Regions from separate parts of the Microbacterium sp. Soil_C_42 genome, predicted to be linked through region 1. Evidence: predicted binding sites of a transcription regulator. Region 1 holds the regulator's gene; the other holds the start of a gene.
The links. Region 1 encodes HspR, which represses chaperone genes until heat shock. Its sites were predicted from a motif close to AAGTTGAGTCNNNNNGACTCAACTT; they were not measured.

Region 1 (4,207 bases):
GGCCGAGACCCTCTCGTACTCGATCGAGAAGCTCATCAAGGAGAACGAGGACAAGCTTCCCGCCGAGGTGAAGACCGAGGTGCAGGGCGACGTCGATGCTCTCAAGACTGCGCTCGCGGGCGAGGACGACGACGCTGTGAAGGCCGCGTTCGACAAGCTGAACCAGAGCCAGGGCAAGCTCGGCGAGGCGATCTACGCCTCGAGCCAGGCTTCGCAGTCCGCTCCTGATGCTGCGGCCGGCGACGCCGGTGACGGGCAGGCGCCGACCGACTCCGATGAGGACGTCGTCGACGCCGAGGTCGTGGACGAAGAGGACGAGAAGAAGTAACCATGGCGAACAAGGACCACAACCCGGAACCGGTCGAAGAACCGGGCGACGGCGACGAGGTCCGGCCTGAGGGTGTGGGGTCGGAGGCGAACGCCTCCGGCCCCGCGCCGCAGGACGGGCAGGACGACGAGCTCACTGTCGACGACATCATCGGCGCTGCGCAGAACGCCGACGCCGCGGCCGAGGACGCCGTCCTCGCCGACCTCGAGTCGCAGCTGCTGAACGACCTCAAGCGACTGCAGGCCGAGTACGCCAACTACCGCCGCCGCACCGAGGAGCAGCGCGAGGTCGAGATCGAGCGCGCCCAGGGCGCGGTCGCGAAGGGCATCCTCCCGGTGCTCGACGACCTCGACCGCGCCGAGAAGCACGGCGACCTGGAGCAGGGCTCCGCCTTCGCGGCGATCGCCGAGAAGCTCCGCGGCGTCGCCGAGCGCATCGGGCTCACCACGTACGGCGCCACCGGCGAGGCGTTCGATCCGCAGCACCACGAGGCGATCTTCCAGGTGCCGACACCCGGCGCGACCGAGACCACGATCGTCGAGGTCGTCGAGATCGGCTACCGCCTCGGCTCGGTGGAACTGCGTCCGGCGAAGGTCGTCGTCGCGGTTCCCGCCGAGTAGCCCGAAGGAGGCTCCATGGCCAGTCAGGACTGGTTCGACAAGGACTTCTACTCGGTGCTCGGCGTCTCCAAGGACGTCAGCGAGGCGGACCTCAAGAAGACGTATCGCAAGCTCGCGCGGAAGTACCACCCCGACTCCAACCAGGGTGACGCGGCCGCGGAGGCGAAGTTCAAGGAGGTCAGCGAGGCGTACTCGGTGCTCTCCGACGCGGAGCAGCGCAAGGAGTACGACCAGATCCGCGCGATGGGCTCGGGCGCTCGATTCACGTCGGGTGGCCCGGGCGGCGCCGGGGGCTTCGAAGACGTCTTCTCGATGTTCAATCAGGGCCGCGGCGCTCGGTACCAGAGCGCCGAGGACTTCGACGACATCTTCGCGATGTTCAACCAGCAGCAGGGCGGCAGCGGCTTCGGCTCCGGGCGGTTCGGGCAGCCGAGCGGCGGTTACCGCGGCTTCGGCGGCCCGACGCGCGGTGCCGACGTCACGGCGCGCACGACCATCGACTTCGTCACGGCGACCAGGGGCGAGACCATCACGCTGGCGGGCGAGGACGGCAAGCCGTTCAAGGTGAAGATCCCCGCCGGTGTCTCGGACGGGCAGAAGATCCGGCTGCGCGGCCGCGGGCGTCACTCGCCCGACGGCGGCGAGAACGGCGACATCGTCGTGCAGGTCACCGTCCGTCCGCACCCGGTGTTCACGCGCGACGGGCTGAACCTGCGCGTCACCGTGCCCGTGACGTTCACCGAGGCCGCGCTGGGCGCCACCATCGAGGTGCCGACGCTCGGCGGCGATCCGGTGCGGCTGCGCGTCGCCCCGGGCACGCCTTCCGGCCGTGTGCTGCGCGTCAAGGGCCGCGGTGTCGAGACGGCCAAGGGCACGGGCGACCTCCTCGCCGAGGTGCAGGTGGCTGTGCCGTCCCACCTCGACGAGGCCGCGCGCGAAGCGCTCGAGCGCTTCCAGAGCCTCGAGCCGAAGGAGAATCCGCGCGCCGATCTCATGGCCAAGGCGCAGGGCTGACCGATGTACACGGCCGTTGAGCGAGCGAAGCGGGTCGACACGCCCCGGACCCGGCGCCGGTGGCCGGCTCGAGGCGGTTCGGCTCGCTCGTTCGTCGCTCGCTCAACGACCGGGGACGAGGAGGTGACGAGATGACCGAGCACGACATCGACGAGGATGCCCCGATCTTCGCGATCGCCGTCGCCGCCGAGCTGTCGGGCATGCATCCGCAGACGCTTCGCCAGTACGACCGGCTCGGATTGGTCGTCCCCGCCCGCACGCAGGGCGGATCGCGGCGCTACTCGCTGCGCCACGTGGAGCAGCTGCGCGAAGTCGCCCGCATGTCGTCGGACGGCATCGGCCTCCCGGCGATCGTGCGCATCCTCGAGCTCGAGAACCGCGTGCAGGAGCTGCACAGCCGCGTCCGCGACCTCGAGGACCGCATGCGCGCCGAACTCGAGAAGCGACCCGGCGCCCGCGTCTTCGCGGCCGGATCCACCGGCTCCGTCGTGACGCTGCGCCATGGCACGCGCGTCCGCCGGGCGACCGAGGTCGTGGTGTGGCGTCCGCGCGCGTCGCTCGCGCAGCAGAGCGAACCTCCCGACGAGAGCCCGGCGGGCTGACTCACCGAAGAGGGAGGGGACGGATGCCGTCCCCTCCCTCTTCGCGTGCGTTCGCGGCGGTGCGTCAGACGCGTCGCGCGCGTCGGGCGGCCAGCAGCACGCCGAGGGCGATCAGGCCGACGGCTCCGAGCGGGACGAGGGGCGAGAAACCGCCACCGCCCGTCGCCGGAAGCGGGCGGGTGGTCGCGGTGTTGGTCAGCGTCAGCTCCGCCGTCTGCGGGACGCGCACCTCCGACATCGGCAGCGTGACCTTGCCGTCCTCATCGGGGACGAGGGCCTCGCCGTCGACCGTCCACGTCGGCGTCCCCCAGTCCACCCCCGGGATCGACGGCAGGTCCGCCTCGCGTGCTTCGATGACGGTGCCGACCGGGAAGTACGGCGACGTGATCGTGACGTTCGGCTCGAGCTCGATGCGGGGCTGGGCGACACCGTCGAGCCACCAGTCGGCCGGGAAGGTGGTCCCCGCGGGCACCGACGACGCACCGCTGCCCGCGACGACCTTCGTGACGGCCCAGCGGGTCATCGCGACGACGGAGTTCGTCACTTCGAGCACGGGAGGCGTCTCGCCCGGCCCGATCTCGACGAAGCTCGCCGGGCTCCACGTCGTCTCGCCCCACTCGTAGCCCGGCGGCAGCGCGGACGCGTCGGGCTCCTCTTCGAGGAGATTGACGATCGTGCCGATCGGGAAGGAGATCGGGTCGCCTTGGCCGTCGACCGGACCCGCCGGCGTGCCGTCGGCAGGCAGCTCGAACCGGCCCACCAGCACGTCGCGACTCGGCAGGTGCGCCACGTAGTCGATCGTGAACGAGTCGACGAGAAGGTCGTCCGGATCGATGCCGTCCATGTTCTTCTGCACGAGGAATGTTCCCTCGATGAGTGACGCGTCGTTGGTCAGCGTCGCGTGCACCACGGCCTGGTCCTCGGCGCCGATCGTGAGCTGTTCGAGGTCGAACGCGGCGCCGAGCCAGGAGAGGTACCCGATGGCCGGCGCGACCTGCTCCTCATACGTCACGACGGTGCCGTAGGGGAACAGCAGCGGCTCGCCCGCGTCGTCGACGGGGCCGACCGGCGCACCGTCGCCGGGGACCCGCAGCACGCCCTGCTGGATCACGTCCTCGGGCTCCGTCGTCGGGAAGTACGCCGTCCACGCGACGGTGAACTCGAGGCCCGGGGGCACCTGGTCGGGCGGGACGCCGTCGAACTCCTTCGAGATCGTGAAGGTGCCCTCCTTGAGCGCGTTCGCCACCTCGATCTCGATGTCGGTGGTCGAGTCGGGCGGCAGGGGGATGTCCACGACGTCCCCGAAGCCGTCCGGCTGGTACGCCGTCGTCACGCCGTCGACCGTGACGTTGAAGACGGGCGGCACCCAGTCGTCGACGTTCGCCACGGTCTCACCCTCGAACGTCGGCGCAAGCTCGGCCAGCTCCAGCGTCTCGGCGCCCGTCTCGAGGTCCTCGATCAGCTGGGGCTCGCCGACCGGCAGGGGAAGGGTCGCCCGCTCGGGGGCGGGGTTCGTGTTGTAGGTGACCTCATAGCCGAACCGCGGGTCCGCGGCCGAGCCGGTCGCGGACTTGACGATCGTGATCGTGCGGCCGTCGTCGGTCGGGGTGACGAGGTTCGTCAGCTCGACGTCCACCGTCATG
Region 2 (4,207 bases), on a different contig from region 1:
CGACGGCACCGGGTCGCGGCCGTCGTGAGGTCCGCGCGCGACGAGCACGCGCGACTTCTGTCGGGCGTGCGTGACGTCGAGCCGGGTGAAGCTCGCGCGCAGCACGTCGTTCATGGCGAGCGTCATGTGCTTCACGCGGCCCCCGGCGAAGACGACGACGTCGGGTGCCGCGTGCGCGGCGATCAGCCCAGCGATGTCGCGAAGAGCGTCGAGTGAGCGCGGCAGTCGCAGCAGCACGACGCGCGCGTCGCGCACGAGTGCGGGTGAGAGGGGCAGCGACGTGAATGCGTCTCGGAGCCCGAAGCGCTCGGCGTTGGCCGCGAGCGCGCGCTCGCCCGTGAGCGGGTCCTGATGGACACGGATGGCGCGACCGCCGTCCGAGGCTGCGCCGAGCGTGAGCGCACCGTAGCCGTCGCCGATCACCACGAGCCCGCCGTCGCCCGCGTCGGTTCGGACGGGGGCGGACTCGTCGAGGAGCAGCCGGTCCGCGGCATCCGTCGCCACGAGGTCGGGAGCCTCGACGTCGGGCCACCGGCGCAGGTCGTCGAGCGAGAACGTCACCGTCCCACGGTAGCTGGACGGGCGGCGCCCGGTTCCGGGAACTGCGGACGAATGCGTGCCGTCCCGAGGCAGCGGGACTAGCATTCAACGGTGCCCGACCGTGCGTTCAGTCCCGTCATCTCGCTGCTGACCGTGGCCGCCGTATGGGACGCGCACCTCGGCGCGCAGCTGCGCGATCTCGGGCTGACCACGCGGAAGTACGGACTGCTCGCCCACATCGAGGCGACGCCGGGAATCTCGTTCAGCGAGCTTGCGCGGCGTTCGCAGATCACCGTGCAGTCGGCGCACTCCGCCGTGCAGACCCTCGTCGCCGACGGGCTCGTCGCGGATGCGACGAAGCACGCGGGCGCGGCATCGGATCTGCGCGTGACCGACCGGGGCGGCGAGGTGCTGCACGCCGCCGAACAGCGGCTGGCGGCTCTCGACGCCGGACTCGCCGCGGGGGCGCCGGCGCTCGCCACGGCGCTCGAGGGGCTGCATGAGCAGCCGTTCGGTCTCGCTCCCGAGTAGATCGCGCCATCCTCGGCCAACCTTCAGAAAGCCTGAAGCGCTTTCAGTTAGGCTGAAGGTGTGTTCCGCAACCCCCACACCCTGTTCCGTGCGCTCGCGATCCTCGAGGCGATCTCGTGGACGCTCCTCATCACCGGCCTCATCCTCCGTGCCACCACCGACTGGGCTCTCGGCGTCACGATCGGCGGCGGCATCCACGGCTTCATCTTCCTGTCGTACGGCGCGACCGTGATCCTCGTCGCGCTCAACAACCGCTGGCGCGTCGGACCGACCGTGCTCGCGCTCGTGAGCGCCGTCATCCCGTATGCCACGATCCCGGCGGAGCTGTGGCTCCAGCGCAGTGGTCGTCTTGCGGGGGACTGGCGTCTCGAGGCTACCGACGACCCCCGCGACGCCACCTGGTACGACCGGCTGATGCGGTGGTTCCTGCGGCGGCCCTGGGTGCTCGGCGCCCTGATCGCGCTCGCGGTCGTGCTGCTGTTCGTCGTGCTCCTCATCCTGGGCCCGCCCGGAGGCCGCGACTGACCACACCCCACCCCGGCCGCCTCACTCCCTCGGGAGCGGGGTGGCCGCATCGTGTCGTGGACCGGTGGCGGATGCCCCGCGGCTCAGCGCCAGTCGGGCAGCTGCTGCAGCGTCCAGGTGTTGCCGTCGGGGTCGTCGAACTGGACGAACCGGCCCCAGTCCTGCTCGTCGACACCGCGCCCCTCGACGCCCTTCGCCCGCAGGTGGGCGAGCGCCTCGTCGGCGTCCGGCACGACGATCTGAACCGTGTTCTGATGGCCGGGCTCCAGGGTGTTGCCGAGACCGGTGCCGAAGGCGATCGAGCAGGCGGAGCCGGGTGGGGTCGCCTGAACGAAGCGGAGGCCCTCGACGGGCGTCTGGTCGTGGTCGATGTTCCAGCCGATCCTCTCGTAGAACTCCTTCGCGCGGTCGACGTCCGTCACCGGCACGAAGATGAGCTCGATCTTCCAGTCCATCGTGTTCCCTCTCGTCTTTGAAGCAGGCCCCGTGGAGGAGACGTTACGCCGGGGGTCTGACATCCGCCGCGCGGGAATACTCGCGGACGGGTGCGGTTGAACTTGACAATGCCTGTGTCAAGTTCATAACTTGATACTCCTCCGCTCAAGTTTCAGGAGAGATGGAATGCCAGAAGACTTCACCCCTCAGACCGGCGACGACGCGAGCTCGTTCGACGAGTTCCTGGCGCGCTACCTCGCGGGCGAGCGCGCCCGTGCCGAGCGCTCGATCGACCTGAGCCGCTACCTCGGGGCCCGTACGCAGGAGCTGCTCCAGCGCGCCGGCAAGTACGCGCTCGAGCGCGGGCAGCAGGAGCTCGACTCGCTGCACGTCCTGCGCATCCTCGTGGCCGAGGCTCCCGCGCGCGACGCCGTGCAGCGCATCGGCGCCGACGCCGACGCGATCGCGCGCGCCACCGAGGAGCGCCTTCCCGCCGCCACCGCGGCGGCCGACGTCGACGGGGCCCTCGTGACCTCGTCCGTGCAGCGCGCACTGTTCCACGCGTTCCAGGTCGCCCGCTCGTCGGGATCGACCTATGTCGACCCCGAGCACCTGTTCTTCGCCCTCGTGCTCGCGCAGGACACGCCCGCCGGCCAGGTGCTGGCACGTGCCGGCGTGACGGCCGAGGCGCTCATGCAGGGTGCGCGCGAAACCGTGACGCCGGGTGAGAGCACGCAGACGGAGGTACGGCCCGAGGACGCAGCATCCGACACCCCCATGCTCGACACGTACGGCACCGACCTGACGGCGCGCGCCGTCGCGGGCGAACTCGACCCGGTGATCGGGCGCGCCGACGAGATCGAGCAGACGATCGAGATCCTCAGCCGCCGCACCAAGAACAACCCGGTGCTGGTCGGCGAGGCCGGCGTCGGCAAGACCGCGATCGTCGAGGGACTCGCCCAGGCGATCGTCGACGGTTCCGTGCCCGAACAGCTGCTCGGCAAGCGCGTGATCGCGCTCGATCTGCCGGCCATGCTCGCGGGCACCCGCTACCGCGGCGACTTCGAGGAGCGTCTCACCAAGACGATGGACGAGATCGCCGCGCACAAGCGCGAGCTGATCGTCTTCATCGACGAGGTGCACACGGTGGTCGGCGCCGGTGGCGCCGGCGACGGCGGCATGGACGCGGGCAACATCCTCAAGCCCCGCCTCGCGCGCGGCGAGCTGCACCTCGTGGGGGCGACGACGCTCAAGGAGTACCGCGTCATCGAGAAGGACCCGGCTCTCGAGCGCCGGTTCCAGCCGGTGCGCGTCGGCGAACCCTCGATCGAGGACGCCGTGCTCATCCTGCGCGGCCTCAAGCCCGCCTACGAGGAGCACCACGGCATCGTCTACACCGACGAGGCGCTGCGTGCGGCCGTCGAGCTCAGCGACCGGTACCTGAGCGAGCGCGTGCTGCCGGACAAGGCGATCGATCTCATCGACCAGGCCGGCGCCCGACTGCGCCTGCGACTGGGCTCGAAGGTCGACGTGTCGGGTCTCCTCGAGCGTCTGGCGACGCTCGAGGCAGACAAGAACGCCGCGGTGTCGGCGGAGCACTACGAGGAGGCGTCGCAGATCCGCGACCAGATCGCCGAGGTGCAGGGGCGTCTCGAGCGCGCCACCGCCGCCGGTGCTGCCGTGCGGACCGACGCGATCGTCGACGAGCCCGAGATCGCCGCGGTGATCAGCCGGGCCACCGGCATCCCGGTGAACCGCCTGACCGAGACCGAGCGCGAGCGCCTGGCGTCCCTCGAGGACGAGCTGCACGACCGCGTGATCGGCCAGGAAGACGCGGTGACCGCGGTCGCCAAGGCGGTCCGCCGCAACCGCACCGGCATGGGCGACGCCCGTCGCCCGGTGGGGTCGTTCCTCTTCCTCGGCCCGACCGGCGTCGGCAAGACCGAGCTCGCCAAGGCACTCGCCGCGTCGCTGTTCGACGACGAGGGTGCGGTCATCCGCTTCGACATGAGCGAGTTCGGCGAGCGGCACACCGTGTCGCGGCTCGTCGGCGCCCCTCCCGGATACGTCGGCTACGACGAGGCCGGGCAGCTCACCGAGCGCGTACGGCGCAACCCGTACTCGATCGTGCTGTTCGACGAGATCGAGAAGGCGCACCCCGACGTGTTCAACCTGC

Region 2: the regulator HspR is predicted to act here: its motif matches at 2,179-2,203, upstream of AC3A46_RS00785 (ATP-dependent Clp protease ATP-binding subunit).

What each region holds. Positions count from the first base shown of each region.
Region 1 covers NZ_JBDGJU010000053.1:4,694-8,900, reverse strand. Annotated here, with positions in the region: gene dnaK (molecular chaperone DnaK) at 1-328, shown strand, start outside; gene AC3A46_RS18270 (nucleotide exchange factor GrpE) at 331-948, shown strand; gene AC3A46_RS18265 (DnaJ C-terminal domain-containing protein) at 964-1,962, shown strand; gene AC3A46_RS18260 (heat shock protein transcriptional repressor HspR) at 2,094-2,564, shown strand; gene AC3A46_RS18255 (collagen-binding domain-containing protein) at 2,629-4,207, opposite strand, start outside.
Region 2 covers NZ_JBDGJU010000001.1:178,855-183,061, reverse strand. Annotated here, with positions in the region: gene AC3A46_RS00805 (class I SAM-dependent methyltransferase) at 1-561, opposite strand, end outside; gene AC3A46_RS00800 (MarR family winged helix-turn-helix transcriptional regulator) at 652-1,071, shown strand; gene AC3A46_RS00795 (DUF3817 domain-containing protein) at 1,132-1,596, shown strand; gene AC3A46_RS00790 (VOC family protein) at 1,680-2,051, opposite strand; gene AC3A46_RS00785 (ATP-dependent Clp protease ATP-binding subunit) at 2,218-4,207, shown strand, end outside.